4 regions of the Arthrobacter sp. 3Tela_A genome follow, and region 2 is predicted to be linked to each of the others. Evidence: predicted binding sites of a transcription regulator. Region 2 holds the regulator's gene; each other region holds the start of a gene.
What was found. The regulator HrcA, encoded in region 2, represses chaperone genes, less so after heat shock. The targets are predictions, from matches to a motif close to TTNGCACTCGNNNNNNNCGAGTGCNAA.

Region 1: a site for HrcA is predicted at 4,805-4,831, ahead of groES (co-chaperone GroES). Genes of this name have one in related genera too.
Region 3: a site for HrcA is predicted at 1,376-1,402, ahead of groL (chaperonin GroEL). Genes of this name have one in related genera too.
Region 4: a site for HrcA is predicted at 1,510-1,536, ahead of TVC13_RS04425 (Hsp20/alpha crystallin family protein). Genes of this name have one in related genera too.

Annotation. Positions count from the first base shown of each region.
Region 1 covers NZ_JAXIOM010000009.1:38,950-46,767, forward strand. The annotation lists gene guaB (IMP dehydrogenase) at 1-317, opposite strand, end outside; gene TVC13_RS04905 (acyltransferase family protein) at 436-2,526, opposite strand; gene groL (chaperonin GroEL) at 2,686-4,296, opposite strand; gene groES (co-chaperone GroES) at 4,368-4,664, opposite strand; gene TVC13_RS04920 (siderophore ABC transporter substrate-binding protein) at 5,036-5,989, shown strand; gene TVC13_RS04925 (ABC transporter permease) at 6,089-7,135, shown strand; gene TVC13_RS04930 (iron chelate uptake ABC transporter family permease subunit) at 7,128-7,818, shown strand, end outside.
Region 2 covers NZ_JAXIOM010000038.1:6,504-14,321, reverse strand. The annotation lists gene TVC13_RS11845 (PhoH family protein) at 1-705, opposite strand, end outside; gene TVC13_RS11840 (GerMN domain-containing protein) at 1,092-2,012, shown strand; gene TVC13_RS11835 (16S rRNA (uracil(1498)-N(3))-methyltransferase) at 2,034-2,816, opposite strand; gene dnaJ (molecular chaperone DnaJ) at 2,832-3,971, opposite strand; gene hrcA (heat-inducible transcriptional repressor HrcA) at 4,067-5,080, opposite strand; gene TVC13_RS11820 (DUF3097 domain-containing protein) at 5,264-6,106, shown strand; gene TVC13_RS11815 (DUF4870 domain-containing protein) at 6,245-6,670, shown strand; gene hemW (radical SAM family heme chaperone HemW) at 6,715-7,818, opposite strand, start outside.
Region 3 covers NZ_JAXIOM010000072.1:6,944-14,761, reverse strand. The annotation lists gene groL (chaperonin GroEL) at 1-1,225, opposite strand, end outside; gene TVC13_RS16290 (NINE protein) at 1,749-2,225, shown strand; gene TVC13_RS16285 (cold-shock protein) at 2,318-2,521, opposite strand; gene TVC13_RS16280 (LytR C-terminal domain-containing protein) at 2,722-3,324, opposite strand; gene TVC13_RS16275 (DUF3263 domain-containing protein) at 3,361-3,669, opposite strand; gene TVC13_RS16270 (uracil-DNA glycosylase) at 3,832-4,605, shown strand; gene TVC13_RS16265 (siderophore-interacting protein) at 4,636-5,481, shown strand; gene TVC13_RS16260 (threonine/serine ThrE exporter family protein) at 5,499-7,076, opposite strand; gene TVC13_RS16255 (lipid II:glycine glycyltransferase FemX) at 7,368-7,818, opposite strand, start outside.
Region 4 covers NZ_JAXIOM010000008.1:44,249-52,066, forward strand. The annotation lists gene TVC13_RS04420 (DNA-formamidopyrimidine glycosylase family protein) at 1-877, shown strand, start outside; gene TVC13_RS04425 (Hsp20/alpha crystallin family protein) at 968-1,417, opposite strand; gene TVC13_RS04430 (hypothetical protein) at 1,604-2,233, shown strand; gene TVC13_RS04435 (DUF2804 domain-containing protein) at 2,245-3,237, shown strand; gene TVC13_RS04440 (VOC family protein) at 3,360-3,722, shown strand; gene TVC13_RS04445 (adenylosuccinate synthase) at 3,775-5,064, opposite strand; gene TVC13_RS04450 (hypothetical protein) at 5,261-5,965, shown strand; gene TVC13_RS04455 (DUF427 domain-containing protein) at 5,881-6,366, shown strand; gene TVC13_RS04460 (DUF3151 domain-containing protein) at 6,435-6,854, opposite strand; gene fbaA (class II fructose-bisphosphate aldolase) at 6,854-7,818, opposite strand, start outside.

The DNA of each region.
Region 1 (7,818 bases), on a different contig from region 2:
GTGACCGGGTTGGTAATCATGCCGGATTCGCTGCGCTTGACGCGGTCAACGTGTTCAGCCTGGTCTGCGATGGAGAGGTTGCGGTGAATGACACCCAGGCCGCCGTGGCGGGCCATGGCAATGGCCATGCGGGACTCGGTGACTGTATCCATCGCTGCGGAGAGCAGCGGGGTCTGCACGGTGATGCGCTTGCTCAGGCGGGAGCTGGTGTCTGCCTCGGACGGAATAACGTCCGTGGGGCCGGGCAGCAGAAGGACGTCGTCGTAGGTAAGTCCGACGAAGCCGAACGGATCGTGTTCTGGGGACTGCTGGCTCAAGTGCGCGCCTCTTTCAGGACCGGAGAGTTTTGTGGGGGTGGGTGGGACAACACGCCCGCGTTTATCTAATCGTAGAACGAAATCGGCGGCCCTCCCTATTCCTTCGGATGCTTTGGCCCTATGTCGTTCCGGTCATGCTGACGCCCTCCCAGCCGGTGGCGGCCAGGATGCGCTCGGCCAGCACGTGGGAGGTGGTTTCCATGTACGTCCGGTTCAGGTGGTCATGGTCTTTGTAGACGATCACGTTGCCGATAATTCCGGGGCAGCCGCCGTCGAAGCAGAACTGGTCGCTCATATCCAGGACACGTACGCCGGGGATCCGCGCCTCGAGCCCGTCCAGCGGAGAGACTTCAGCAAGCAGCTGGCTGCGGGGAACGTGGCAGGCCTGCGCGTTGAATCCGTTGGATTCAAGGCACTTGAACATGTCGAACTCGAATCTGGGGTTGTCCCGCATGGCAAGGACCTGGATCCCTGCTTCGGCGAAGCCGCGAACACCTTCCTCATAGCCGCCGGCCAGGGTTTCATCCGGCACGGATTCCCGCGTCACCGACGCCACGGTGAAGACTGCGTCCGGCATCAGGTCCAGCACGTACTCCCCCGCCGCCTGGTTGAAGGCGTTGCATTCCTCGGAACGCTCCGGGTCTTCTGCTCCATAGCGGCAGCCCATCTTCAGGACCGACACCATATGCCAGTCATTGGCCAGTGCCACCGGTCCCAGCGCTGCAGTCCACTGCATCGCGTGGGAATCCCCCAGGACCACTATGGTTTTCTGTGCACCGGCGGCGGTGCCGATCTGCTTGCAGTGCTTTTCCAGCATGCTCTCCGGCGCCGGGGCCACGCTCTCCTCACAGGCCTCGTCCAGTTTTGCCCATTCCTCGTCCATCTCCGACGGCGCCGGTTTCACCAGTGCCTGGGTGGATGATGCGGTTTCGAAGTCCGGGTCCAGGGACAGAGCTCCGGGGTTGTCCGCGATGGACTGCAGCCGCACGGCCTCGGCCTGCGCGTCTACCTTGGCCTGCCAGCCGGCCAGCGGTGCTGCAACGAGCGCGAAGGACGCCGCCAGCACCAGGCCGGAACGCCAGGACGCAGCCTGCGGCCAGGACCAGGTGCGCAGCGGGCCTTCAACCAGTTTGGTGGTGAGCACGGCCAGCAGCAGCGACACGGCAATGACGACGGCGCCGTCCACCATCCCGGCGTTCTGCTGTTTGGAGGCAATCAGCCAGAACACCAGCACCGGCCAGTGCCAGAGATACAGGGCATAGGAGTTGTCCCCCAGCTTCACCAGCGGTTTGGCTTTGAGCCAGCGGTCGGCGCCGGCCCGGCTTCCGGTATCTCCGGCGGCGATCACCATGGCTGCTGCCAGGGTAGGCCAGAGGGCAAGGTAGCCGGGGAACTGCTGCTGGACCTGCAGGATGATCCCGCAGCTCAGCATGGCCACCACACCGGTCCAGCCGACCAGGATCCGGATCCGGCGGCCGATGCGCAGAAAGGGCAGTGCCAGTGCCAGCAGGGAACCGAGCGCGAATTCCCAGAGCCTGGTCCGGGTGTCAAAGTAGGCGTAGGCCTGGTTGGCCCCGGTCTGCCAGATTGAGAACGCCAGCGACACTGCGAACACCGCTGCGAAGACCACGGCCAGCACTGACCGGTAGCTCCTGCCAACCAGCCTGGCCGCCGGCAGGGCTGCAGCGAAGATCAGGGGCCAGAGGATGAACACCTGGCCCTGGATGGACAGGGACCAGAAATGCTGCAGGGGGCTGGCGGCACTGTGGTCTGCCGCCAGGTAGTCCACGGCGTTGTTTGCCAGGGCCCAGTTCTGGAAGTAGAAGAGCGAGGACCAGGTTTGTCCGATCAGGTCCTGCCGGGCGCTGGCCGGGAGCAGTGCCGCCGCAGCTCCCAGCACCGCAAGCAGGACGACGGCGACGGCGGGCAGCAGCCGCTTGAACAGGTGCAGCCAGTACCGGCCCAGGGCCAGCGCACGGCCGCTTTCTGCCTTGCGGACAAAGGAGCCGGTCAGCAGGAACGCCGAGATCAGCAAAAAGACATCCACGCCGCCGGATACCCGGCCCAGCCAGACGTGGTAGAAAACCACCAGTATCACGGCCAGGGCCCTCAGGCCCTGGACCTCCGGCCGGTAACGGCGTTCGGCGGCGGGTGCGGCGTTGGCCGGCGGGGCAGGCGAAGCGGCAGCGTGCTGCACGGGTGCTGACACTTGCGGGTGTCCTTTCAAAGCGGCAAATACCGCAAGAGTTTACCGGCCGCCCGCTCCGGACCCTGAATCCCGCCGTCCCGCTCAGCCGCCGGGAAGAACAAAAGCCCCGTCCGGTGCGGAGGAATCCGCGCCGGACGGGGCCTTTAGGCTCAGCCGGAATTAGTGGCTGTGGCCGTGGTCATCTTCTTCGTCAGCCGGCTTTTCGACGACGAGCGCCTCGGTGGTCAGCACCAGGGCGGCGATGGAAGCGGCGTTCCGCAGAGCGGAGCGGGTGACCTTGACCGGGTCGATAACTCCGGCTTCGATCAGGTTGCCGTATTCGCCCGTGGCGGCATTGAAGCCGTTGTTGACGTCCAGCTCGCTCACCTTTGAAACAACAACCATCCCTTCGGCACCGGCGTTTTCAGCGATCCAGCGCAGCGGCTGGGCCAGCGCACGGCGGACCAGGCCGACGGCAGTGGCGGCGTCGCCGTCGAGCTTTGCCACCTCGGAATCGGTGTCCAGGGCGCGGGAAGCGTGGACCAGCGCGGAACCGCCGCCGGCCACGATGCCCTCTTCCAGGGCAGCACGCGTAGAGGACACAGCGTCCTCGATGCGGTGCTTCTTTTCCTTCAGCTCAACCTCGGTTGCAGCACCAACCTTGATCACACCGATGCCGCCGGACAGCTTGGCCAGGCGTTCCTGGAGCTTCTCGCGGTCCCAGTCGGAATCGGTGCGCTCGATCTCGGCGCGGATCTGGGCAACGCGGTCAGCGACGTCAGCTTCGGAGCCGGCGCCGTCAACGATCGTGGTGTTGTCCTTGGTGACGGTGATGCGGCGGGCAGAACCCAGCACCTCCAGGCCAACCTGGTCCAGCTTCAGGCCGAGGTCCGGAGACACAACCTGGGCGCCGGTGAGGGTGGCGATGTCCTGCATCATGGCCTTGCGGCGGTCGCCGAAGCCCGGAGCCTTGACGGCAACAACGTTCAGCGTGCCGCGGATCTTGTTGACGACCAGGGTGGAGAGGGCTTCGCCGTCCACGTCTTCGGCAATGATGAACAGCGGCTTGGAGGCCTGCAGCGCCTTTTCCAGCAGCGGCAGGAACTCAGCCACGGAGGAGATCTTGCCGGAGTTGATCAGGATCAGGGCGTCTTCAAGGACAGCTTCCTGGCGCTCAGCGTCGGTAACGAAGTACGGCGAGAGGTAACCCTTGTCGAACTGCATGCCTTCGGTGATGACCAGTTCGGTGGACGTCGAGGAAGATTCCTCGATGGTGATGACGCCGTCCTTGCCGACCTTGTCGAAAGCCTCGGCCAGCAGCTGGCCGACTTCCTCGCTCTGGGCGGAGATGGCAGCCACGTGGGCAACCTGGTTGCCTTCGACTTCCTGGGCGTTTTCCAGCAGGCGTGCGGCCACTGCCTCAACAGCGGTCTCGATGCCGTGCTTCAGCGCGCCGGGAGCGGCGCCTGCAGCTACGTTGCGCAGGCCTTCCTTGACCAGCGCCTGGGCCAGGACCGTGGCGGTGGTGGTGCCGTCGCCGGCAACATCGTTGGTCTTGGTGGCAACTTCCTTGGCCAGCTGCGCGCCAAGGTTCTCATACGGATCGTCGAGCTCGACTTCGCGGGCGATCGTGACGCCGTCGTTGGTGATGGTGGGAGCGCCCCAGGTCTTGGCGAGCACCACGTTGCGGCCGCGCGGGCCGAGGGTGACCTTGACGGTGTTGGCGAGCTTGTCGACACCGGCTTCCAGTGAACGACGGGCGGAGTCGTTGAACTCCAACTGCTTTGCCATGTGTGTGTCCTTTCGAGAACTACATCTACAAAAGAAGACCCCGGCCGAATCTGGCCGGGGTCTTCAAAGACTTACTTGACGACGATGGCCAGCACGTCGCGTGCGGAGAGCACCAGGTATTCCTGGCCGCCCTGCTTGACCTCGGTTCCGCCGTACTTCGAGTAGATGACGACGTCGCCCTCGGCGACATCGATCGGCACACGGTTGCCGTTGTCGTCAACGCGGCCGGGGCCGACAGCTACGACTTCACCTTCCTGGGGCTTTTCCTTAGCGGTGTCCGGGATGACCAGGCCGGAAGCCGTGGTCTGCTCAGCTTCGAGCGGGCGAACAACGATGCGATCCTCAAGGGGCTTAATAGAGACCGACACTCGGGCTCTCCTTTGCTTAGTTACTAACGGGTTTGTGGACCGTCGGTAGGCGCTTGCCGTCGTCGCGGGTGCCGGTGGGCGCTTCCCTCAGGAATTAGCACCCTCACTAGGTGAGTGCTAGCTCCGACTTTATGCAACGGTTAGCACTCGGTCAAGGTGAGTGCCAACAAAGGTTTTACCCGGCACCTCCCCCGGTCCCGGCAAGTGGGACTGCACTGCGTCGTTCGGTTACTCACGTGCGTTCATGGAGTTGCTTAGCCTTGCCTAACAAGATAGTTTTCAAAGGCGCGCAAAATTAGCCAACGATTTTGTGACCTAATGCGGAGGCATCCGTCATTGGGCCAAACCATAGAGATCATCTGGAGCACCCCGTGAAGACCACCCTCAAGTCCCGGCTGCTGGCCGGAACCGCCCTGGTTTCCCTGCTTGCCGTCAGCGCGTGCGGTTCGGAGACCGAAGCCGCTGCAGAACCCGCAGCGACTGAGCCGGCCACCGTCACCGTGGAGCACACCCAGGGCACTACCGAGGTTCCCGTGAACCCCGAGGTTGTCTACACCTTCGATCTGGGCGCCCTGGACACCCTTGATGCCCTGGGCATCGAGGTTGACGGCGTTCCGGCCGCCAACTTCCCCGAAAGCCTCTCCAAGTACGGCTCGGATGACTACGAGAAAATCGGCAGCATGAAGGAGCCGGACTTCGAAGCCATCAGCGCCGGCGCCCCGGACCTCATCATCATGTCCGGCCGCACCGCAGACTCCTATGAAGAGTTCTCCAAGATCGCCCCGACGATCAACCTCAGCACCGACGCTGCGGATCCGTGGAACTCCTTCATCTCCAACACCGAAATCATCGGTGAAATCTTCGGCAAGGAAGCCGAGGTCGAGGAGAAGCTCGCCGCACTGGACGCCAAGGTCGAAGAAACCAAGGCCACCGCTGCCGACGCCGGCAACGGCCTGATCATCATGACCAGCGGCGGCGAAATGACCGCTTACGGCGCCGGCTCACGCTTCGGTCTGATCCACGATGTCCTGGGTGTCGCCACGGCTGCTGACATCAAGTCCGAAGCCCAGCACGGCGAATCCGTGTCCTTCGAATACGTCGCCGAGATCAACCCGGACAACCTGTTCGTCATTGACCGCGACGTCGCAGTAGGCAACGCCGGCGAAGTTGCCTCCGCGGTCCTGGACAACGAACTCGTCATGGGCACCAAGGCTGCCAAGAACGACCGCATCACCATGCTGGATTCCTCCAGCTGGTACCTGGTGGGCTACGGCCTGAACAACGTTGACGCCATGGTCAGCGCTGTCCAGGACGGCATCTCCTAACTCGTCCCCCTCATCTGCCGGATCGCATCCGGCTGCTAGATCCTCACTGGCCGGGACCGCCTTCGGGCGGGCCCGGCCCGTGAGGGAGACGGAACCTTCATGACAACACAGCTCACACCCCCCACAGCTCCGGCACAGGCCGGGGCCGCTGCCGTCTCCGGACAGCGGCGACGGCGGGTCCCCGGTCCGGCAGCCATGCTGGTTCTGGGCGGCACCGCCGTCCTCGCACTCGCCGTCGTGAGCATGTTTGTGGGTGTCAGTGACGTCTCCCTGTCCTCGCTGCTTGCCGGCGACGAACACGCCTGGAACATCTTCTGGGTCAGCCGGGTGCCGAGGACCCTGAGCATCATCCTGGCCGGCATGGCACTGAGCGTGGCCGGGCTGATCATGCAGCTGATGGCACGGAACAAGTTCGTGGAGCCGTCCACCGTCGGCACGATCGAATCCGCGTCCCTGGGCATCCTGGTGGTAACCGTCCTCATCCCCGGCGCCTCGCTGTTTATGAAGATGTCCACTGCCACCCTCTTCGCCGTGGCCGGAACAGCCCTGTTCCTGCTCATCCTGCGCCGCATCCCGCTGCGCAACACCCTGATCGTTCCCCTTGTGGGCATTATGCTCGGCGGTGTCATTGCGGCCGTGACCACGTTCTTCGCCTACCGGTTCGACCTGCTGCAGACGCTGAATTCCTGGATGACCGGAGACTTCTCCGGCGTGCTGCGCGGACGCTACGAACTGCTGTGGATTGTCGGCGCCCTGACCCTGATCGGGTTCCTGGCCGCTGACCGGTTCACCGTGGCCGGCATGGGCCAGGAGTTCACCACCAACCTGGGCCTGAACTACAACCGGGTGATGACCCTGGGCCTGATCATCGTGTCCCTGATCAGCGCCGTCGTGGTTGTCAGTGTGGGTTCCGTTCCGTTCCTGGGACTGATCGTCCCGAACCTTGTCTCCCTGCTCGTAGGTGACAACGTCCGCCGCGCAATTCCCTGGGTCGCGATTTTCGGCGCCGGCTTTGTGCTGGTCTGCGACATCATCGGCCGGACCATCCGCTACCCCTACGAAATTCCGGTAGGGGTGATCGTCGCTGCCGTGGGCAGCGTCCTGTTCCTCTACCTGCTCCTGAGAAAGCGCTCCGCCCGTGCCTAGCTCCCCCACCAGCGTCCTGCCCTCGGCAATGACGGTGCAGCGCCGCCGCCCGGTGCGAAACCTCTCCCCTCGGTTCTGGATTATCGCCCTCTCCGTTGTGGCCGCGGCCCTCGTTGCCGTCTTTATGACCATCGAGCTGCGCGGAAACATCGGCTATGTCCTGCCGCGCCGCGCCATCAAGGTGGGCTCGATGATCCTGGTGGCCTACGCCGTCGGGGTTTCCACCGTGCTCTTCCAGACTGTGACCGCCAACCGGATCCTCACGCCGTCAATCATGGGCTTCGATGCCCTGTACGTGCTGATCCAGACCGTCCTGGTGTTCACTTTCGGCGGCGGGCTGGTGCTCTCCATGTCCGAGCCGCTGCGCTACGGAATGGAAGTTGCCCTGATGGTAGGCTTCTCCTTCCTGCTCTACCGCTGGCTGTTCACCGGCGGCGGCAAGTCCCTGCACCTGATGCTGCTGGTGGGAATCGTGCTGGGAACCATGTTCCGCGGCATGTCTTCCCTGCTGCAGCGGCTCATCGAGCCCAGCGAGTTCATCATCCTGCAGGACCTGTTCTTCGCTTCCTTTAATAATGTCGACGGCGCGCTGCTGGGCTATTCGCTCATCGCCGTGGCGATCGTCAGCGTTCCGGCCTGGCGGATGCGGCACTCACTGGATGTGATGTCCCTTGGACGGGAAA
Region 2 (7,818 bases):
CCGGCCGCGCATATAGGCCAGCGGGGCTACCTCAATGGTTCCCGCAGCCATCAGGCGGGGAATCGATTCCGGGTCCATCATGTCGTGCAGCGCATCGTAGAGCGGGCGCAGGTAGGGATCGATCTTGTCGTTCATCGTGCCGGGCAGGAATCCCAGCCGCTCCCCTGCTTCCACAGCCGGACGCGTCAGGATAATCCGGTTGACTTCTTTCTGCTGCAGCGCCTGCACAGCTTTGGCCATGGCCAGGTAGGTCTTGCCGGTGCCGGCCGGGCCAACCCCGAAGACCACGGTGTTGCGGTCGATCGCATCCACGTAGTTCTTCTGGTTCAGCGTCTTGGGCCGGATGGTGCGCCCGCGTGTGGAGAGAATGTTCTGCGTCAGCACTTCGGCCGGGCGTTCCGCACTCTGCTCACGCAGCATGGTGATCAGCTGCTCCAGTACCTGGGGCGTGACCCGGGTCTGGTGCCGGGCGAGCACCCGGACTTCGTTAACGAGGCGGACGGTCCGGTCCACAGCGGGCGCCGGACCGGAGACAGAGAGCTCATTGCCGCGGACATGGAGGTTCACCTCCGGGAAGGCGTTCTCGATGACTTTCAGGGCTTCATCGTTGGCGCCCAGAGACTGGACCATGTGCTCTGTGGAGTCAAAGACAATCGTCTGCTGGTCCTCGCGGATGGTGCCGATTCCTGCTGAAGATTCGGTCATATATGCGGCCCCTCGGCCTCTCATCGCCCCTTTTTGAAATCTGGATTGGAAGTCTGCTGAAAATCATGGTGCGCACAGCCTCCTTAATTCTACTGGATAGGCGCCTGCGTGCACTTGCTGAATCCCGGGCAGCCCCCGGGCGTGGGCATCGGTGCGGACCAGTTACCGACTATGTGAGCTGTGTTACGGGGTTTGTCTCGGGTTGGCATCGTCTGGGTCTCAATCAGGTTTCAGTCCCGCCACAGAACCATCAACGCCCGCTTTTGGGGTGTTTTGCTGTGCCAAGCTTGATGGCATGCTCCGGCCGGGTCCCGCCCCGGCAGGATCCCCCACGCATCGCCCGGTCCACGGACTGCGGGCACAAGACACGGAAGGCAGGGATAGTCATGACCAGGCAGCACAATCGCCTCTCCGGCCGCACCCGCCTCCTGATGGCCGCAGCAGCAGCCCCGCTGCTGCTTAGCTCCTGCGGTGTGGTGGCAGAACTGCCCACCACCAGCATGCCCAGCTCCTTCAGCGCCGCGACCTCGCCGGAGTCCCGCCCGATGGCGGTGTCCGCTCCTGCGGAGGCAACCGCTTCCAAGGTGGTCATGCCGGTGTACTGGCTGGGCCTGAACGGATCCGATGTCCAGCTCTACCGGGAGTTCCTCCCGTCGCAGAACACGGGCGACCCGATTGGTGAAGCCGTGATGGCCATGACCACCGACACTCCGCGCGATGACGACTACTTCACGCCGTGGGCGCCGGCGTCAAAGGTCTCGGCATCCATCTCCAGCAAGAACATCATCACGGTGGACATCACCTCTGATGCGTTCAAGCCATCCCTCGACGCAGGCATGGCCCACCGGGCCGTGCAGCAGCTTGTGTACACTGCCACCGCGGCAGCAGCCAATGCAGGGCTGACGACGGCCGGCTACAACACCAGCGTGGTTGTGCTGGTGGACGGGAAGGCCGGCTACAACGCCTTTGGCCATGAAGATCTTGAGCCGGCCCTGGAACGGGACAAGACCCTTCCGGCACCGATCTGGATTATCAGCCCGCAGGAGAAGGACGGTACCGAAACCTCCGTCACCTTCATGGGAACTGCGGTTGTCCGCGAGGACCAGCTCGCCTGGAGCGTGGAACGCGTACTCAACGGACGCCCGGAGACAACTCCCGTCCAGTCCGGAGAGATCAAGCTGGAGGCCGAGGCAGGCGAGACCGCCATGTTCGAAGTCCCCATTGAGCTGGAACCCGGGGATTACAACCTGCGGGTCTTCCACGGTGACGGCGACAACCAGGATTCAAAGCGCTTCACGGTCTACTAGACCGGGGTTGAGTCCGGCCGGTCAGCTCCAGCGGCCCAGCAGGTAGTTCAGCAGCACGAGGGCGGCCGGGCCGGCACTCGAGGACCGCAGGACGTGCGGGCCCAGCCGCACAGGCACGGCTCCGGCAGCACCGAGTGCCTCCAGTTCCGCAGGACTGATCCCGCCTTCGGGGCCAACCACGACGGCGATGGACCGGATCCCGTGCTCCGCACCTTCGGCCACAGATCTGGAGAGCGCAAGCTCAACCGCTGCGGCCAGGGGGACCTGGGCTTCCTCGTGCAGGACAAGGACCAGATCAGTGTCAGCCAGCCGTGCCGGCAGCACCTTGCTTTCGGCCACGTCCAGCACCCGGGGAATCCGTGACCGCCTGGACTGCTTGGCGGCAGAAGTGACTACCGCGCGCCATTTGGCCTGGCCTTTTATGGCTTTGTCAGCCTTCCAGCGCACGATGCTGCGTTCGGACTGCCAGGGCAGAACAGCATCCACGCCGAGTTCAGTGGCTGCCTCGATGGCCTGTTCGTCCCGGTCCCCCTTGGCCAGCGACTGGACCAGGGTGAACTCACAGTCGATCTCCGGTTCGGTTTCAACTTCAAGCACGTCGATTTCAAGCAGTGCAGGCTCAGCGGAGCGCACAGTTCCGCGCAGCCGGGTTCCTGCGCCGTCGACAATGTCTACGTCTTCCCCCGGTGCCAGCCGCTTCACGGTCACGGCATGGCGCGCTTCGGGACCGGTCAGTGCAAAGACACTGCCGGGGGCCGCTGCGGCCACCAGTTCGGGATCGCCGAAAAAGATGGGGCTGGTCACGGTTGGACCCGGCGCCTAGTGGTTGCCGAGGCGGTCGCGCAGTTTCGCGAAGACGCCGCTGTTGGTGTTGCCGCTGACCCGTCCCTCTGCGAATTCCTCGCCCCGCAGCTCGGCCAGGCGGCGCAGCAGTTCTTCCTGCGCTGCGTCCAGCTTCTGCGGGGTCTCCACCTGGACGTGGACCATCAGGTCGCCGCGGCCGTAGCCGCGCAGGTGCGTTACACCAAGACCCTTAAGCGTGGTGACTTCACCGGACTGGGTACCGGCCTTGATGTTGATTTCGCGTTCGCCGTCGAAGGTCTCCATGTTGATGACAGTGCCCAGGGCTGCTGCCGTCATCGGTACCGTGAGGGTGGCGTGCAGGTCATCGCCGTCGCGCATGAACACAGGATCCGCGTTGACGCGGATCTCAACGTACAGATCGCCCTGCGGGCCGCCGGCTGTGCCGGCTTCGCCCTGTCCGCTGAGCTGGATCCGGGTCCCTGTCGCGACGCCGGCGGGCACCTTGATGGTCAGGGTGCGGCGGCTGCGTACGCGGCCTTCGCCTGCACATTCGTGGCACGGGTCCGGGATAACCGTGCCGAAGCCCTGGCAGGAGCCGCAGGGCGCCGTCGTCATGACCTGGCCGAGGATGGAACGTACTGCGCGCTGCACCTGGCCGCTGCCGTGGCAGATGTCGCAGGTGCGCGGGGACGTCCCGGGCTGGCAGCAGGAACCCTCGCAGGTGGGGCAGAGAACCGCGGTCTCGACGTCGATCTTCTTGTTGGTGCCGAAGACGGCATCCTTCAGGTCGATCCGGACGTTGATGAGTGCGTCCTGTCCCCGCCTGGTGCGTGATGCCGGTCCGCGGCCGCCGCCGGGGGCACCGCCGCCGAAGAAGGTGTCGAAGATGTCCTGGAAGCCGAAGCCCTGGCCGCCGAAGCCGCCGCCGAACCCGTTGTCCGTGCCGTTCTCCTGGCCGGTGGTGTCATAGACGCGCCGCTTCTGCGGATCGGACAGGACTTCGTAGGCATGGGTCACGGCTTTGAACTCGTCTGCCGCCCCGGGGGCAGTGTTCACGTCCGGATGAAGCTTGCGGGCAAGCTTGCGGTAGGCCTTTTTGATTTCCTCGCCGGTGGCATCCCGGCTTACGCCGAGTACCTGGTAGTGATCACTCACTCGTGCACATCGCTTCCTGTGTTGCGTCCCCCGCCTCGGGGATGATTAGTCTTCCGGACACCGCCCTGCGCGGGCGGCTGCCAGTCTTTGAGGGGTCAGTTGTTCAGGACCCGGGAAAGGTAGCGGGCAACGGCTCGAACCGCTGCCATGGTGTTGGGATAGTCCATCCGGGTGGGACCAAGGATTCCTACCATAGCCGAAGCATCCGGCCCATACCCAGTGGCTACGACGGATGCCTCCGAGAGGGACCCGTACGGATTTTCCGATCCGATACGGACCGAGACACCCCTGGCGTCCTGCTCCATCTCCGAGAGCAGCCTGAGCATAACCACCTGCTCTTCGAGGGCTTCCAGGATGGGCCCGATGGTCAGCGGGAAGTCCCCCGTTGCCCGGGCCAGGTTGGCCGTTCCGGCCATGACCATCCGGTCTTCCCGGTTGATTCCGGCCAGCTGTTCGAGGGCCCGCCCGAGCGCTGCGGCGGTTCCCCGCAGGTGTGCGGGCACGGTGGCCAGGGTGTCAGCCAGATGAGAAGTAATCCGCGTCAGCGTGGTTCCGGCCAGGGCCTGCAGGAAATGCTGGCGCAGTTCGTGCAGATCCTGCTCCGTCACGGGGGCCGGTACGGTGATGACCCGCTGCTCGACCCGCCCCGTGGTGGAGATCAGGACCACTAGAACCTGTGCCGGGGCCAGCAGCACAAACTCGATGTGCCGCACCTTCGCGTTGCCCAGGTGCGGGTACTGCACGACGGCAACCTGGTTGGTCAGCTGGGAAAGCAGCCGTACCGTGCGGTCCAGGATGTCATCGATGTCCTCCGCGCCTTCAAGGAGGGTCTGGATGGCTCGGCGTTCGGCGGCGGACAGCGGCCTTAGGTCCGAAAGCTGGTCCACGAACAGGCGGTAGCCCTTATCCGTGGGTATGCGTCCGGCCGAGGTATGCGGCGCGACGATGAGGCCCTCCTCTTCGAGGACCGCCATGTCATTGCGGATAGTGGCGGAGGAAACCCCGAGCTGGTGGCGTTCCACCAGTGCTTTGGAGCCCACGGGCTCACGGGAGTGGACGTAGTCTTCGACAATGGCCCGGAGCACCTCGAGCCGGCGTGGTTCGCTCAATGGTTCCCTCCTTCGCTGACGGACTGTCACTGACACCCGGACGTCAAACCGCCCTGCAGGCTGGTTAGCACTCGGTGTCCCTAAGTGCTAAGTCTAATACCAAGTGCTGCCGTTGCTAGCATTGAATCTTCCGTGCCTGCGGCTCATGCAGGTGCTGCGCAGCATCTTCAGGAACGAGGTTTTATGCCCAGCTACGAGTGGGGGCCGCAGGACATCACCGCCCCGGCCCGTAAGGCCCTGCGGCAGGTCGGCGCCGAAAAGGGGCTGGTGCTGGAAGAGGTCCAGACCGGCTGGGTTGGGGCAGTGCTGCGCACCGAGAAGTCCGGCGGGATGCACCTGGTGGTGCTTGAAGATGCGCGCGGCCGGACCCGCTCCTTTGAACTGGGCTTCGGTTTCCTCCTTGAGGGTGAACCTGTTGAGGTGATTCCTGCCGTCAAGGCGGCGGCCCCCGTGACCCGGCGCACGGCGTCGGGATCCGTGGCGGTGGAAAACGTCCGGGCACGTACCGCCAGGGCGAGCCGGATCTGGGTGGAAGGCAAGCACGACGCCGAACTGGTGGAAAAGGTCTGGGGAGACGACCTGCGGATCGAAGGCATCGTAGTCGAGCCCCTCCACGGGGTGGACGACCTGGCCGGCGCAGTGCGGGACTTCTCCCCTGGCCCCGGGCGGCGCCTCGGCATCCTCGTGGACCATCTGGTGGCCGGCTCCAAGGAATCGCGCATTGCGGCCGAAGCGATGCGGGTTCCCGGGGCCGCCGGCAACGTGCTGATTGTGGGCCATCCCTACGTCGACGTCTGGCAGGCGATCAAGCCCCATGTGATCGGACTGCAGGCCTGGCCCGTGGTGCCGCGGAACGAAGACTGGAAGACCGGGATCCTCCGGGGCCTGGGCTGGCCGCACCGCGACCACACCGATGTTGCCCTGGGCTGGAAGAAGCTGCTGGGCTCGGTCCGCACCTACGCGGACCTGGAACCGGCACTACTGGGACGAGTGGAAGAAGTCATCGATTTCCTGACCGTTCCCTAGTGCGGGCGGCCGGCAGCGCCGCGCCGCGCTGGCCTGCCCGTTGCCTGCTACGCGGTCCGAAACCAGTACCCTTGTCTAACAACAGGTACCCGCGGGGGGCTTACCCTGCGTCATCTGAGAGTTAAAGGAATAGCAACCGTGTCCAACCCACGCCCGAACCACCCGCAGCCGGAACACCACGGTTCGCCGGCGCGCCCGGACTATCAGGGTGCCCCGGCCAACGCCCTTCCCCTGACCGCGTCAGAAGACCGGCAATGGGCCACCCTGTCCCACTTTGGCGGGATCCTGGGGTTCGTTCCTTCACTTATCATCTACCTGGTCTTCCGCGACCGCGGGCCGTTCACCGCGCAGGAGTCCAAGGAAGCCCTGAACTTCACCCTGCCTCCCACCATCCTTGCACTGGTGGCCTGGCTGCTTTCATTTATCCCGGTGGTAGGCGGGTACTTCGCCATCCTCAACGCGCTGATCTGGATTGCAGTCGCCGTGTTCTCCGTCGTGGCCGGCATCGAATGCAACCGCGGCCGGCCTTACCGCTACCGGTTCAACCTGCGCCGCATCCGCTAGTCAGGCTGCCCGCGGCGGCATCAGCCTCCGCGGGTCTGTAGGAACTAGGGCAACAGCCGGCGCACAACGGCGTCGGCCAGCAGCCTGCCCCTGAGCGTGAGCAGTACGGTGCCGGCAATAGCCGCCTTCGGTTCCACCAGGCCGTCCGCGATCAGTCCGGCAATCTCGTGCCGACCTTCCGGGCGCAGCAGCTCCCGCGGCAGGCCCTCGGCCAGGCGCGTCCGGAGCATAACGTCTTCCAGGTAGCGGGTGTCCGCATCCAGGGTTTCGCGCCCTACAGCCGGTGACTCCCCCGCCGCGATCCGCTGCGCGTAGGCAGTGGGGTGCTTGGCGTTCCACCAGCGGACTCCGCCGACGTGCGAATGCGCGCCGGGACCGATTCCCCACCAGTCATCGCTGCGCCAGTAGGCCAGGTTGTGCCGGCAGGCGTCCTGCGGGGTACGTGCCCAGTTGCTGACTTCGTACCAGTTCAGGCCGGCGGCCGTGAACAGTTCATCGGCCAGCAGGTACTTGTCCGCGTGGTCGTCGTCGTCGATCGGCGGCACTTCGCCGCGGCGCATGCGCGCGGCCAGCTTCGTTCCCTCCTCGACGATCAGCGCGTAGGCGGAAATGTGGTCAGGTCCGTAGCTGAGGGCTTCCTCGACCGAATGCTTCCAGTCCGCCAGGGACTCCCCCGGCGTGCCGTAGATCAGGTCCACGCTGATTTTCAGGCCGGCGTCGCGCGCCCACTGCACAGCCTGCGGTACCCGTGAGGGTGTGTGGGTCCGGTCCAGGACCGCCAGGACGTGCGGCACCGCGGACTGCATGCCGAACGAGACCCGGGTAAAGCCGGCATCTGCGAGGAGCTGCAGGGATTCCGGGGTCACCGAGTCGGGATTCGCCTCGGTGGTTACCTCTGCGCCGGGAGCCAGGCCCCACTGCTCGAGGGCGGTGCCAAGAATGGCGGCCAGGTCCTCGGCGGGGAGCAGGGTTGGCGTACCGCCGCCAAAAAAGACAGTCTCGATCGGCCGCTCCGGGATGCCCGAGGCTGCCAGGGCTTTGGCAGCGAACCGGACTTCCTGCTGTGCCGTTGCGGCGTAGGCGTCCTGCGAGGCACCGCCGCCAAGCTCAGTAGCGGTGTAAGTGTTGAAATCGCAGTAGCCGCAGCG
Region 3 (7,818 bases), on a different contig from region 2:
TGCCTTCTTCGACGGCAGCCTTGGCGTTGCGCACGGCATCTTCGATGCGGTGCTTACGCTCCTTGAGCTCCACCTCGGTTGCCGCACCGGCCTTGATGACTGCGACGCCGCCGGCCAGCTTGGCCAGGCGCTCCTGCAGCTTCTCGCGGTCGTAATCGGAATCGGAGTTCTCGATTTCGGCGCGGATCTGGTTGACGCGGCCGGCGATCTCTTCGGGGTCGCCTGCGCCTTCCACGATCGTGGTCTCGTCCTTGGTGACAACAACCTTGCGGGCCTTGCCAAGCAGGTCCAGCGTGGCGTTTTCGAGCTTGAGGCCAACTTCTTCAGCGATGACCTGGCCGCCGGTGAGGATGGCGATGTCAGCCAGCTGGGCCTTGCGGCGGTCGCCGAAGCCCGGGGCCTTGACTGCTACGGACTTGAAGGTGCCGCGGATCTTGTTGACCACCAGGGTGGCCAGGGCTTCGCCCTCAACGTCTTCGGCGATGATCAGCAGCGGCTTGCCGGACTGCATGACCTTCTCGAGGACGGCAACCAAGTCCTTCACGGAGGAGATCTTGGAGTTCACGATGAGGATGTACGGATCTTCGAGGACCGTTTCCTGGCGCTCTGCGTCGGTGACGAAGTAGCCGGAGATGTAGCCCTTGTCGAAGCGCATGCCCTCGGTGAGCTCAAGCTCCAGGCCGAAGGTGTTGGACTCCTCAACGGTGATGACGCCTTCCTTGCCCACCTTGTCCAGGGCTTCGGCGATCAGGTCGCCGATCTGCTGGTCACCGGCGGAGATGGAAGCGGTAGCCGCGATCTGTTCCTTGGTCTCAATTTCCTTGGCGGAAGCGAGCAGCTCGGCCGTGACGGCGGCGACTGCCTTCTCGATGCCGCGCTTCAGGCCCAGCGGATCAGCGCCGGCAGCTACGTTGCGCAGGCCTTCCTTGACGAGGGCCTGGGCGAGGACGGTTGCCGTGGTGGTGCCGTCGCCTGCGACGTCATCGGTCTTCTTGGCAACTTCCTTGACCAGCTCAGCGCCGATCTTCTCGTACGGGTCGTCCAGCTCGATCTCCTTAGCGATGGAAACACCATCGTTGGTGATCGTGGGAGCGCCCCACTTCTTCTCGAGTACGACGTTGCGGCCACGCGGGCCGAGGGTGACCTTGACGGCGTCGGCGAGGGTGTTCAGGCCCCGCTCGAGGCCGCGGCGTGCCTCTTCGTCAAATGCAATGATCTTGGCCATAACGGCTATCGTCCTTCCGGAACAGTCATGCTTGGATGTTGCATTCCAGGCTGGAGTGCCCGCGACGGACGGGATCGGAAGCACGATCTCTTTACGCGCATCCCGGGTCCCTCACCCCAGTGGCTTGCTGGTTCACTCAACGCCGCTGACTTAGCAGTCAGTCCGCAAGAGTGCTAAGTCAATAATTAGCACTCCCAACCTTCGAGTGCAAGCAGTCACGGTCCGCTGTGACCGGGACCGTGCTCCGTTTCCTTAGCGCCCTGCAAAACCCCGGCGCTAAACAGCGCAGCTTCACCGCCGATACCCCTGCCCGGGCGTAGATTGGGAACTGCATGGCACGGCCATGCCCGGCACGAGCCGGCCACTTAAAGCTGAGGAGCAGGCTATGGCGCCCGACCAGCCACCGAACCGACCTTCTCCCCTGGACGGGGCGGAAGACCACGGTCAGTCCGCACCCCCGGCGCACGGCTCCAGCGCCGCTCCTCCGCCGTACGGCCGCCCGCCTGGCGAATACACCGACCGCATGGATGCTGGCGCGGACCCGGCAGCTCCCGCGCCTGAGCAGCAGCCCGGGTACTCCGAGGACACCTATTCGCAGCCCGGTTATTCCCAGGGCGGATACTCTCAGCCCGGCTACCAGCAGGGCGGATATCCGCAGCCCGGGTACCAGCAGGGCGCACAGTCGTATTACCAGCAGGGACCGCCGCCCGGCGCCTATCAGCAGGGATATCCGCAGGGGTACCCGCCGGGTTATCCGGCCCCTTACGGATGGGTCGAGCCGAAGTCCCGCCTCGCTGCCGGACTGCTTGGCATATTCCTTGGCGGGCTGGGCATCCACCGGTTCTATCTTGGGTACACGACGCTGGGAATCGTGCAGCTCCTGGTGACCCTCTTCACCTTCGGGGCCGGCGCCATCTGGGGCTTCGTGGAAGGAATCATGATCCTGGCCGGCGCGCAGTCCTTCCGGGTTGATGCCCGCGGGGTCCCGCTGCGCGAATAAGCACGCAGACGTAAATGAAGTGGCGGCGCGCGCGGCGCCCCCCCCCCCCCCCGCCCCACTTCGTTTATCCAGGTCTTCTTCCCAGCTGCGGGCTAGACCGTCCGGACGTCTTCGGCCTGCGGCCCCTTCTGTCCTTCACCAATCTCAAACTCGACCCGCTGGCCCTCTTCCAGTGTCCGGTAACCGGCGGACTGGATAGCTGACCAGTGGACAAAAACATCTGTCTGGGCTTCGTCAACGGTGATGAAGCCATAGCCTTTTTCCCCGTTGAACCATTTGACGATCCCCTGCGCCATACTCTTCTCTCCCCTTTTAGGTTCCGCCCCCGCGATGGTGTTCCACGGCAGCAGCCGGACGGGCGCTGCAGGTGTTTTGCCTGTTCAACCCGTACGGCTGGCCCTTACTTTAGCCATCGGCTGCGGCGTCACCCATGGGGTGGAGGGATAGTTATCGAGTCTTAACTAAAGTCTGCGTCAAACGGGTCCGGGCAGCCGTCTTACTGGAAGCCGGGACCTGCCACGACCGTAACCTGCGCGAACTCCGGGGACTCGGTGATGGTCGGGATGCCCAGGAGCGCGGAGAGCTCTTCGGCGTTCGCGCGCTGGGCTTCACCGTTGTAGAAAATGATCGAGGTCTGCAGCGGGGCACCTGCCCAGTTTGCAACCTGCGCCGTCGTCCATCCGTCCGCACCGATCCGGGCGGAAATTCCGGCACCCAGGCCGGAGACACCGCTGGCGTTGAGCACTACTACCGGCTGCGTCCGGTCCGCTTCCACGGCCTCCGGGGTCGGCTCTGGAGTCGGAGCCGGTGTCTCCGAGGGGGTGGGAGAGGCACTGGGACTGGGGGACTGCTCGGTTTCCGCTTCCGGAGCGGGCGTGCTCGATTCGGAGACCGCCGGGCTTGCGCTGCTGTCATCGCCGATTCCCAGGCGGGGAAGGACAAAGTAAGCGGCCAGGCCTACCAGGAGAGCAAGAACACCCACGGTAATGATCAGGCCCACTCCGTTGGAGCGCGCCGGAATAAGCCGTTCACGGTGGACGCCTTGGCGGGTCGAGGTCTCCGGGACCTTGTCGAACTCATCCCTGGGGTATTGGCTCATGGCTGCGTTGTCTGTCCTTGGTATTTGAGGGAAGTCCTACGCGTCCGTGCCCATGCGGCGGGCAGTACGCGCGCGCTGGCGTGTAGTACGCAGTCTACGCAGCCGCTTTACCAGCATGGGATCGTGTGCGAGTGCTTCCTCGGTGTCGATCAGGGCGTTAAGGACCTGGTAGTAGCTCGTGGCGGATAGGCCAAAAAGGTCGCGGATTGCCTGTTCCTTGGCGCCGGAGTATTTCCACCAGGAGCGTTCCAGTGCCAGCATCTGCTGGTCCCGGTCACTGAGGGGGCTCTGGGGATCGACCGCACCCTCGAGTGAAAACGCCGCGGCGTCGGCTGATCCTGCCAATCTTGGTCCCCGTTTCCCGGTGCGCCCGGACGCGGGCACGGTCCGGGCAAAGAGTCTGCTTCCAGATGCAATCGTAAACCGGAATAACATCATTGTCATTCGGACGGTTCCGGCCCCCGGCTGGGATCCCGGCCCGCAATACCGAACACTGGAGGTGTGCACATCAGTGATGAACCAGCCCTTTTCGACATCAGCGCGGGCGGCCTGAATCCCGGGCCACCTGTCCCCTTTACCTCCGGAAGTTCCCTGTACGAACTCATGACTCCGGACTGGGCCGATGCCCTGGCGCCCGAGACCGCGACGATCCACCGCATCGGCGATGAGCTTCAGCGCCGGATCAGCAGCGGGACGCAGGTGCTCCCGCCGCCCGCCAGCATCCTTCGCGCGTTCACCCTTCCGCTGAAGAAGGTCAAGGTCCTGATCATCGGCCAGGATCCGTACCCCACCCCGGGCCACGCCGTCGGCCTCAGCTTCTCCGTCGGGCCCTCAGTGCGCCCGCTGCCGCGCTCACTGGTCAACATTTACAAGGAGCTGCGCGACGACCTCGGGATAGAGCCGGCACCGCACGGTGACCTGAGCGCCTGGACGGACCAGGGTGTCCTGCTGCTCAACCGCGCACTGAGCGTCGATGCAGGGCAGGCAAACTCGCACCGGAACCTGGGTTGGGAAAGTGTCACGGACCTCGCGGTGCGCGCCCTGGCAGCCCGGCGGCAGCCGGACGGTTCACCCATGCCCCTCGTGGCGATCCTTTGGGGCCGGCAGGCGCAGGCACTTGCTCCTCTGCTGGACCGGGCACCGAGGATCGAATCAGCACACCCCAGTCCCCTCTCCGCTTCCCGCGGGTTCTTCGGTTCCCGCCCGTTCAGCCGGGCCAATGAGCTGCTGAAACAGCAGGACGCATCCCCGATTGACTGGAGACTGCCCGGGGTACGGTAGAACAACCACCCGTCCGAGGAGAACACCGCAATGCCTGATGCCCCCGCCACCCGTACGCCGGCACCTGCCCGGCGAGCCCGGCCGACGCACACCATGACAGTGCTGCGCCGTGAGCAGCTTTCACCCCATATGGTGCGCATTGTGGCAGGCGGTTCCGGCTTCGACACCTTTACGCCGAGCAGCAGCACGGACGCGTACTGCAAGATCTGGTTCGGCCGCGACGGCAGGCCGCTTGACGGCACCGTACCGCTGGAGGAACTGCGCGAGCAGACCCCGCGGGAGGACTGGCCGGTTTCACGGACCTACACCGTCCGCTGGGTCGACACAGCCCGCCGCGAACTGGCTATGGACTTCGTGGTTCACGGTGACGAGGGCCTGGCCGGCCCGTGGGCCAATTCGGCACAGCCCGGGGACGTCCTCACCTTTGGCGGCCCCGGCGGCGGATTCGCTCCCGATCCGGCCGCTGACTGGTATCTCTTCGCCGCCGATGAGTCGGCACTTCCGGCCACCGCCGCCGCCCTGGAAGTCCTGGCTGACGACGCCGTTGGCCACGCCTTCATCGAGGTCCAGGGGCCGCAGGACGAACTCCCGCTGAAGTTCCCCAAGGGCGTCGTCGTGACGTGGCTTTACCGGGGGGAAAACGAACCCGCCGGACGGCTGCTCGTTGCAGCCCTTGACGCACTCCCCTTCCATCCCGGCGAAGTCCAGGTTTTCGCCCACGGTGAGCGCGAGGCCATGAAGGGCCTGCGGGAAATATTCTTCACCCGGCATAAGCTTGAGCGCGCTGCTGTCTCGCTCTCCGGCTACTGGGCTGCCGGCCGGACCGAGGACGCTTTCCAGGCCGAGAAGCGCACCCCGATCGGCAAAATCCTCTAAACTCCGGGGGCCCGGAATCAGCGGCGGCGGTTGCGGCGGTCGTTCCCGTTCAGGTTCCGGGTCAGTGGCCGGGCGAGGTTGTCGCCGAAGACCACGCCCCCGGCGATCGCCAGGATGACCGTCAGCGCGTTGAACAGGCCGATTACCCCGCCGGAAATATCGTCAAGGCCAATACTCAGCCCGTACATCGAGCGGAAGATGCTCAATCCCGGGAAGAGGAACAGAATTGCCGGAACGGCAATCACCAGCTGGGGCGCTCCCATGCGCAGGGCCACGATTCGCGACGCCATGCCGATCACGATCGCGGCGATCGCCGGCGTAAGCCTGGGCCCGATTCCGGCGGCTTCTGCAGCCACGGACACCAGGAAACCGCCCACACCAATGATCACTGTGGGCAGCACCAGGTTGGCGGGCGACTGTTCCGTGATGCTGATGGTGGCCAGGGCAACGGCGAGCATCAGCAGGGTCACGGCAAAGGGATACGGGGAAGGCAGCACCTCTGTTACTTCCAGCCTCGGCATCCCCACCAGCGCGCCCACCACAAGTGCGACGGCGATTCCGGCCACTATCGCTCCGAAGGTCAGGAACGCGGAGAGGAAACGCCCTGCCGCAGTGACCGGGAAACCGTTGATCGCATCCTGCACCGCGGATACCAGCCGCCCGGTGGGCAGCATTAGCAGGATCCCGCCTGCCACCACGATTCCGGGCGCGATGTCCAGGTCAGCGGCACCAGTGGCGTCCAGCCACCAAAACAGCATGGCCAGGGCTGTCACCAGGAAGCCGCTGGCTGCCGTGGTAAAGAAGTCCGGAACGCGCCACCGGCCCAGCACCCGCTGGACCAGACTGACCAGGATAGTGCTGGCGAATCCCACGGCAGAACCCAGCGGGCTGCCGCCAATGAACGCGACGATGGCTGCCGCAAAAAGACCGGCTGAAACCATGACGGCCCAGCGCGGGAAAGGCTTGGGCTGATGCACAATTGCGTTGAGCTGCTGCGAAGCCTCGGCACGGGAGACATGCCCGTCCACAATGTCCGTCACCAGCCGGTGAACCAGAGCCAGCCCTGCGTAGTTGTTGGTCCAGGAACGGACCACCCGCATTACCGTGATGGGAGTCTGGTCCTTGGGCGAATAGTTGAGCAGGACAGACTGGTTGGTGATATCCACCTCAATGTTTTCCAGACCGTAAGCCGCCGTCACGGCAATCATCGCCGTTTCGACCTCCAGCGCACCGGCCCCGTAACGGAACATGGTTTCCGCCATCCCCAGCGCCAGGTCCAGTGTCTTGCGGGCACTGGCGTCAGGACCGCCCGAGCGGACCCGGGGGTTGGCGTACGGGCTGCCGGCCAGGCGTTCCACAATGGACATGGCCTGGGTGGGAGGGGTCTCCCCCTGCACCAGCCTGCGCAGCACCCGCCGCGCGGCAGCGGAGGATGAGTCAGCCCGCTGAGCCGCGGAGGGACTGTGCTGGCGTGGAGTCGTCTTCCGGGCGCGGGGCTTCCCCGAGCGCGGGACGGCGCTTCCCGGGCGCCCGGGTTTAGGCTCAGCTCCGGCAGACTTGCGGGCAGCCCCGCTCTTGGAGGCACCCCTGGGCATCCGCGGCACGGATGACGTGGCGGGCGGTGGCTTCGGTTTGGTGCTGCGCAGTCCGCCTGGTCCGGGAACGGCAGGCAGGGCGCTGGCCGGGGTCCGGACTGCGGACTGCTCCGTGTCCGAAGCAGCTCCACGTGTCCGTCGCTGTTCCTGCTGTTCCTGCTGTTCCTGCTTCCCGGGCACCTTGATGATGGGAATCAGTCCCGCCACCGGCTCAGGTGTGGGCGCAGGCCTGCGGCGGTCGTCGTCGTTATCCACGGTGTCCACCCCTGCTTCCCTCCTGGTGAATGCGGTTTAGTAGAACGGCTGGTGGTGGCGCCGCCAGTAGATCTGGCGGGTCACGCGTTCGCCGATGGTGTTCCAGATCCGGTAGCGCAGCGGGTCCAGCACGAGGTCCCAGCAGCCGGTGAAGTCCGTGACGGTCTTGGAGAAGCTCGTCTTGAACAGGCCCAGCCCGTGGTGCGGGTGTTCCTTGTTCTTCAGCTCGCTGCTGGGCGGAGTGCCGCAGAAATCGTATTCCTCGATTCCGTAGTCTTCCTTCAGCTCCGTCAGGGCGGTCCACTGCACCAGATGGGAATCGCCGTACTGCTTGCGGCGCGGCTTGGAGCCGCCGTCCTTGTAGGTGCCCTTTTTCCCGTACGCGATGACAAAGGCGCCCACGCTGGGTTCACCGTTTTCATCGAAGGCGAAGTAGAAGCGCCCCTGTCCGGCGGCCACGAAGTTGGACCAGAACCGGTGGTAGTAC
Region 4 (7,818 bases), on a different contig from region 2:
GCCCGAAGTGCAGGGACTCGCCGATTTCCTGCGGACCAAGCTGCTGCCCGACGACGGACCGCCCGCGCAGATTTCCGACGTGGAGGTACTCTCCTTCGCCGTGCTGAAAACGGCAGGCGTGCCATTCGAGGAACTGCAGGCGGGCCCCGTGTGTGCGGTGCAGCGCCGCGGTAAATACCTCATCGTCACCGCCGGGGGAGTGCATCTGGTAATGCATTTGGCCAAGGCGGGGTGGCTTCGGTGGTCGGACGCACTGAAGCCCGGGAAGCTGCGGCCGGGGAAGGGCCGGATGGCGCTGCGGGTCCGGTTCGCACCGCCTGAACACGGAGGGGACGAGCCGGGCTTTGACCTCACCGAAGCCGGCACGAAAAAGTCCCTGGCGGTCTACCTGGTCCGGGACCCGGCGGAAGTTCCGGGTATTGCCCGGCTGGGTCCGGAAGCGTTCGACGTCGACGAGGAGACCTTCGCGGCGCTGGTCGCCGGCCACCGCGGACAGATCAAGGGCCTGCTGCGGGACCAGTCCGTGATTGCCGGTATAGGAAACGCCTACAGCGACGAAATCCTGCACGCTGCCCATCTCTCCCCGTTTGCCAACGCAGCCAAGCTCAAACCGGAGGAAACCGAACGGCTTTACCAGGCCATGCGCGCGGTGCTCGAATCAGCGATCGACAATGCCTCCGGGCGGCCAGCTGCCGAGCTGAAGGACTCCAAGCGCCGTGCGCTGCGGGTCCATGCCCGCACCGGGGAACTTTGCCCGGTGTGCGGCGACACCGTCCGTGAAGTGTCCTTCGCAGATTCGTCCCTGCAGTACTGCCCCACCTGCCAGACCGGAGGCAAGCTGCTGGCGGACCGGCGGATGTCCCGGCTGCTCAAATAGGCCGCTCCAGAGACCAGAACAGGGGGGGGGGGGGGGGGGGGGGGGGCGGCCGCCCCCCCCCCCCTGCCGCCCCGGAAAGCGCTGGTGCCGCTAGGCGCTGACGGCCTCGGCTTCGCGGTGCTCGTCGGCGGAGCCGAGTGATGCCGCGGAACCGGACTGCACCTCGATGCGGCGCGGCTTGGCCTTTTCGCTGACCGGGATGATCACGTTGAGCACACCGTTTTCGTAGTGGGCCGTGATCGCGTCGGTGTCGATGCCCTGGCCCAGGCTGAGCTGGCGCAGGAAAGACCCGCCTTCCCGTTCACGGGTGAGCCATTGGACCCCGTCTGCGCCGCGCAGTGTCCGCTCGGCCCGGATGGTCAGCAGCTGTCCGTCGACGTCAATGTCAACGGACCCCGGATCGATGCCGGGCAGGTCAACACTCAGGACGTACCGGTCATCCTGCCGGTACAGGTCCATGGGCATGCCGCGCAGGGATTCACTGCGCACCGCCTGGGCAAAACGGTCGAGTTCACGGAACGGATCAAAACGTGTTGCCATCACAAATCAACTCCTTCACTCCGCTGTACGCAGCGGGCTGATCTGCCATTTCATCAAAGTTGAGTTGGCTTCACTCAACTTTCGGCAGTAGATTAGCACTTGCAACTCGAGAGTGCTAACCCGAGATGTTGCAGCGGAGAAATCCGCTTTCTTTCATTCGAACCTTGTCTGGAAGGAAAGGAAGCAGTGCCCCATCCTGCGTTGTTCCGGCGTGGAACAGGCAACCCCACCGAACGTCTGGAGAAACTCCGCACGCTCCCGAGCCGGATGTCAGGCTCGGCACCGTCCCCCGCACTTGATGCGGCCGGCTGGATCAGCGGACTGTGGCTGTCCGCCGCGCTGCTGGGCCTCGGCGTTTTCTCCGGTGGAACAACTTCCCTGGTGCTGGCGGTGGTGCTGCTCTACGGCACCGGAGCCGCGCTGGCCGTACTGGGCTGGCTGGCCTGGCGGGCACTCAGCGTGCGCATGCGCCGGCGCGCGGCCTCCGAACCCGGGGCGTCGGCAGCCCGGGACTTCCTGGCGGCAACAGCTTCAGCCCGGGAAGAGATCGTCCAGGCTCTCTTCCCTGCGGGAGCCACCGGCACTCCCGAAGTACTGCGGGCAACGGCGCCGGCACGGGTAGCCGCTGCGGGTGCACCCAGCAGCCCGCTTCCGGCGAAGGCCCCGAACAGCGGCCCGGATACAATACCCCGGTCCGTCCCGCGCTCCGGTAAATCTGCCATCCGCAAGAATGCCACCTGCAAGTCCGCCCACCGGCGCCGCGGCGTGCAGTCGCCCGCCCCGCCGGTGCAGGATGATTTCGCCCCCGCCGCCTAGACTGGGGCGCCATGGAAGAAATCAAGGAACCTGTCCAGCTGTCCCTGGGAAACGGGAAGCTGAACCCGGCTGCAGCGGGCTTCTCCCGCACCCCGCTGCACGCCTTCGAGAACCTTCCCCAGGGCGTGCGGCACGGCTGGCGGACCAAGCGCTGGGAGTACTGGGGCGTGCTGACCCCGGACCTGGTGCTTGGCATGACAATTGCGCACCTCGACTACACGGCTACCCTCCAGCTCTATGTGTTTGAGCGCGCCACCGGCAAGGAAATCTCCAGCGATCCGCTCAGCATTCCGCCGGGATCCACGGCCGTCCTTCCGGGAACCCTTCCGCCACTGACCGCATTGGGCACCATGGGCGGGCTGCACCTGCGCTTCCATGACGACGACGGCGGCACGCACCTGCGCGCGGAGTCCGAACGCGTCGGCGTCGAGCTCTATGCGCCCGCGGCGGGCGACGTCCTGGGCGTTGTGGTTCCATGGTCGGACACCCGCTACCAGTACACACTCAAGGACGTGGCCCGCGAGGTCAGCGGAACCGTCACCGTTGACGGCCGGCAGTATCCGGTGGGCGAAGGCGCGTTCGCCGTCCTGGACCGCGGACGCGGACGCTGGCCCTACTCCCGGCGGTGGAACTGGGCGGCAGGCTACGGCACCTCCGCCGGCACCCGGCTTGGCCTGCAGCTGGGCGGGATGTGGACCGAGGGCACACCTGCGACCGAAAACGCACTGATCGTGAACGGCGTGCTGCACCATTTCGACGCCGAACTTGAGTTCAGCTACGACCTCACCGATCCGCAGGCGCCGTGGCATGTCCGCGGGGACTGGCTCGAGGCCACTCTCACTCCGTTCCATCGGCGCCTGGCCGCAACGAACGTGGTGGCCGTCGCCTCAAAGACCTGGCAGGCGTTCGGCGAATGGTCCGGCTGGGCCGCCGCTCCGGACGGCACCCGCTATGACCTGGGCGGGGTTCAGGGCTGGATTGAGGAAGCCCGCAACCGCTGGTAGCCCCAGGACCGCCGTGATCCGCCCCGCCGTGATCCGCCCCGCCGGACAGGCAGCAGCTCTTCCCCCGCCCAGGACGCACTGCTAGGTTTCTTCCGACCTCACCCGAGCCGAAGGAGCCTTCCGTGAGCAGCAGATTCGCGTCCCTTGCCCTTGATGCCCTCGATGTGGATGCCCAGACCCGGTTCTGGACCCAGGCCCTGGGTTACCGGGTGGCTGAGGAGTTCGACGGCGGCATTTCCCTGGCGCCCGCCAACGGCGTCCCCGGACCGCCGATCGACATCATTCCGGTTCCGGACAAAAAGACAGCCAAACTCCGCCTGCACATGGATCTGGTTCCGCACGGCTGCACGCAGGAGGAGGAAGTCGAGCGGCTGCTGGCACTCGGTGCGGTCCGCGCCGACGTCGGGCAGGGTTCCAACGTCGACTGGGTGGTGCTGGCGGACCCGGAGGGCAACGAGTTCTGTATTCTGTCCGCCCGGGATTAGGGCGGACAAAATCCCCCCCCCCCGCCGGCGGGGGGGCTTTTGCGTAAACGGATTATTCGCTGATCAGGTCGCGGATCACGATCGTCTGGTCGCGGTCCGGGCCGACGCCGATCGCGGAGAACCGGGTGCCGGACATCTTTTCCAGTGCCAGCACGTAGTTCCGGGCGTTCTCGGGCAGGTCCTCGAGGGTCTTGGCCCCGGTGATGTCCTCGGTCCAGCCGTCGAAGTACTCGAAGATCGGCTTGGCGTGGTGGAAGTCGGTCTGCGTCATCGGCATTTCGTCGAAGCGCACGCCGTCGACGTCGTAGGCCACACATACCGGAATCTTCTCGATGCCGGTAAGCACGTCCAGCTTGGTCACGAAGTAGTCCGTGAAGCCGTTGACGCGGGAAGCGTGGCGGGCCAGCACGGCGTCGTACCAGCCGCAGCGGCGCGGGCGGCCGGTGTTCACGCCGAACTCGCCGCCGGTCTTCTGCAGGTACAGGCCCATGTCATCGAAGAGTTCGGTGGGGAACGGGCCGGCGCCAACGCGGGTGGTGTAGGCCTTGATGATGCCCACGGCGCGGTTGATGCGGGTGGGGCCGATGCCGGAGCCTACCGACGCGCCGCCGGCCGTCGGGTTGGAGGAAGTCACGAACGGGTAGGTGCCGTGGTCCACGTCCAGGAACGTGGCCTGGCCGCCTTCCATCAGGATCACCTTGCCCTCATCCAGGGCACGGTTGAGTTCGTAGGTGGAGTCGATGACCATGGGGCGCAGCCGGTCCGCGTAGGAGAGGAAGTACTGCACCATCTCTTCGACGTCCACGTCGCGGCGGTTGTAGACCTTCAGCAGCAGCTGGTTCTTCTGCCGCAGCGAGCCTTCAACCTTCTGGCGCAGGATCGACTCGTCGAAGATGTCCTGGACGCGGATGCCCAGGCGGGCAACCTTGTCCATGTAGGCCGGGCCGATGCCGCGGCCGGTGGTGCCGATGGCACGCTTGCCCAGGAACCGCTCGGTGACCTTGTCCATGACCTGGTGGAACGGGGCCACCAGGTGGGCGTTGGCGGAGATCCGCAGCTTGGAGGTGTCTGCGCCGCGCGCTTCCAGCCCGTCAATTTCGGTGAAGAGGGCCTCCAGGTTCACCACGCAGCCGTTGCCGATCACGGGAATGGCGTTGGGGCTCAGGATGCCGGCGGGCAGCAGCTTCAGTTCGTACTTTTCACCGCCGACGACGACGGTGTGGCCGGCGTTGTTTCCCCCGTTGGGCTTGACGACGTAGTCGACGCGGCCGCCAAGCAGGTCGGTGGCCTTACCTTTACCTTCGTCGCCCCACTGGGCTCCGACGATGACAATTGCGGGCATGGGATCCTCCCCCATTAGTTACGCTAGGGAGCCGCGCCAGGCGCTGAACCGCTACCGTGCATGAGAACGCCCCTGCACCGTGAGACGCGGGACACAGCGGTCCCTGATCCGGGTTGCGGGGCTCTTACCTGTCAAGTTTAGCCGATCTGCGGCTTCGCCCGTTTGGAAGAGCCATTCAGGGGCGTACGGTTTAGGCATGGAGCGCTTCCGCGGCTATATCGCCGGGCTGGGCACCGCCTCTGGAACCCGCCTGGTTGTTGGGCACTGGCCGGAATCTCCGTTTGGCCCGTTCACCGACGTAATGGTGGAGAACCGCTTCGGTTCCAGGCTGCTGCTGGCACCGTCCGAACCCGTGGCCCGGTACGTCTCCTCCACTTATTCCTTTGATGCGGTGGACGTGGTTCCGGTCAGCGCCTGTCTCGCTGACGGCCGGCTGAGCGTCGACGGCGGCCCCCTGCGGCTCAGCGCCCGGCTGGGAGCGGTGACCCTGCTGGGCAGGCTTCTTCAGGCCGTTCCCGCACCCCTGGCGGTGCACCCTCTGTGGCTGCAGGCGGTCAACCCGCTGGCCGGCCTGATTGTCCGCGGCGTCCGCACCGCCGGAACCACAGGTGACCGGCTCGAGTTTTACGGGGTGCGGTCGATCCGGCGGCTCTCCTCGGCACAGTGTTCCTGGAACGGCAGGGATCTCGGCCCCCTTGCACCGGTGAATCCGCCGGTCCGTTTTGGCTTTTCCTCCGTTCCGTCACGTCCGCAGATTCTGGCCGTCACCACCACCATTACCGCCAGGAATGCGGTCCAGAGCAAAGGAATCCGCGCATGGAAAACCGCTTTCACCCGCATGCCGAGTCCGTCTGGTCCTATCCCCGTCCGCCCCGGGTCGACCCAAGCACCGAACGGGTAAAAGTCTGGCTTGGCGGAAACCTGATCGCGGACACCACCGATTCGCTGCGGGTCCTGGAGACCAGCCATCCGCCGGTCTATTACCTGCCCCTGGACGTCTTCGCGCCGGGAGTCCTCCAGCCGGTCAGCGGAATCACGCACTGCGAGTTCAAGGGGGCCGCCTCCTATTTCGACGTCGTCTCCGGCCAGCGGCGGGCTGCCCGTGCGGCGTGGACCTATCCGCACCCGTTTCCAGGCTACGAAGAGCTCGCCCACGCCGCCGCGCTGTATCCGGGGCTGATGGATTCGGTAACAGTGGACGGAGAGGAGGTCCAGCCGCAGGAAGGGGACTTCTACGGCGGCTGGATCACCAGCCGGGTAACCGGGCCCTTCAAGGGGGCACCGGGCACCTGGGGCTGGTGAACCGAGTACCCCGGACACGGCAAAGGCGCCTTCCCCGTGGAAAGCGCCTTTGCTGTTACTACGGCTTGTTAGCCCTCGATCGCGGCCTTGGCAGCCGGGTCGGAAGCATCGAGGAACTTCTCGATCCGGTCCACTTCCTCAGCCTCGCCGATCGCGGCTGCGGCACGGCCCAGGGCGTAGAGCGCGCGCAGGAAACCGCGGTTGGGCTCGTGCTCCCACGGAATCGGGCCGGTGCCGCGCCAGCCGGCGCGCCGCAGCGCGTCCAGGCCGCGGTGGTAACCCACCCGGGCGTAGGCGTAGGACTCAACGGGACGCCCGTCGGCGAAGGCTTCGTCGGCCAGTGCCGCCCAGACCTGGGATGAGGTGGGGTACTTGGCGGCCAGGTCCACGGGCTCGTCACCCGCGGCGAGGCGGGCGACGACGTCGGTCTCCTCGGGCAGGTACGTCGGCTCGGGGCCGAGCAGGTTCTTGCGGAATTCGTCTGACATTAGAGGTGCTTTCCTGCCGATCCGAGGGACTGTGCGGCTTCGACCACGCGGGCGGCCATGCCCTTTTCGGCCGACGCACCCCAGACGCGCGGGTCGTACTGCTTCTTGTTGCCAACTTCGCCGTCCACCTTGAGCACGCCGTCGTAGTAGCGGAACATGTGGTCGGCAACCGGACGGGTGTAGGCGTACTGGGTGTCCGTGTCGATGTTCATCTTCACCACACCGTAGGAGACGGCGTCGGCGATTTCCTGGGCGGAGGAACCGGAACCGCCGTGGAAGACCAGGTCAAAGGGGCGTTCCTTGCCGATGGAACCGCCCACTGCGGTCTGGATCTCCTCGAGGATCTCCGGACGCAGCTTCACGCCGCCGGGCTTGTAGACGCCGTGGACGTTGCCGAAGGTCAGGGCGGTCAGGTAACGGCCCTTGCTGCCGTCCCCGAGTGCCTCAATGGTGGCCATGCCGTCAGCAACGGTGGTGTAGAGCTTCTCGTTGATCTCGTTCTCGACGCCGTCCTCTTCGCCGCCGACGGTGCCGATCTCGACTTCCAGGATGATCTTGGCTGCTGCGGTGCGGGCCAGCAGGTCCTGGGCGATCTTCAGGTTCTCTTCGAGGGTCTCGGCGGAGCCATCCCACATGTGGGAGTTGAAGATGGGGTCCTCGCCGCGCTTGACGCGTTCTTCGGAGGCTGCCAGCAGCGGCAGGACGAAGTCGTCCAGCTTGTCCTTGGGGCAGTGGTCGGTGTGCAGGGCAATGTTCACGTCGTAGCTCTTGGCTACTTCGCGGGCGTAGGCGGCGAAGGCCAGGGAGCCGGTGACCATGTTCTTGACCGATGCGCCGGACCAGTAGGCGGCACCGCCGGTGGAGACCTGGACAATGCCGTCCGAGCCGGCTTCAGCGAAGCCGGCGAGCGCGGCGTTGAGGGTCTGGGAGGAGGTGACGTTGACTGCCGGGTATGCGAATCCCC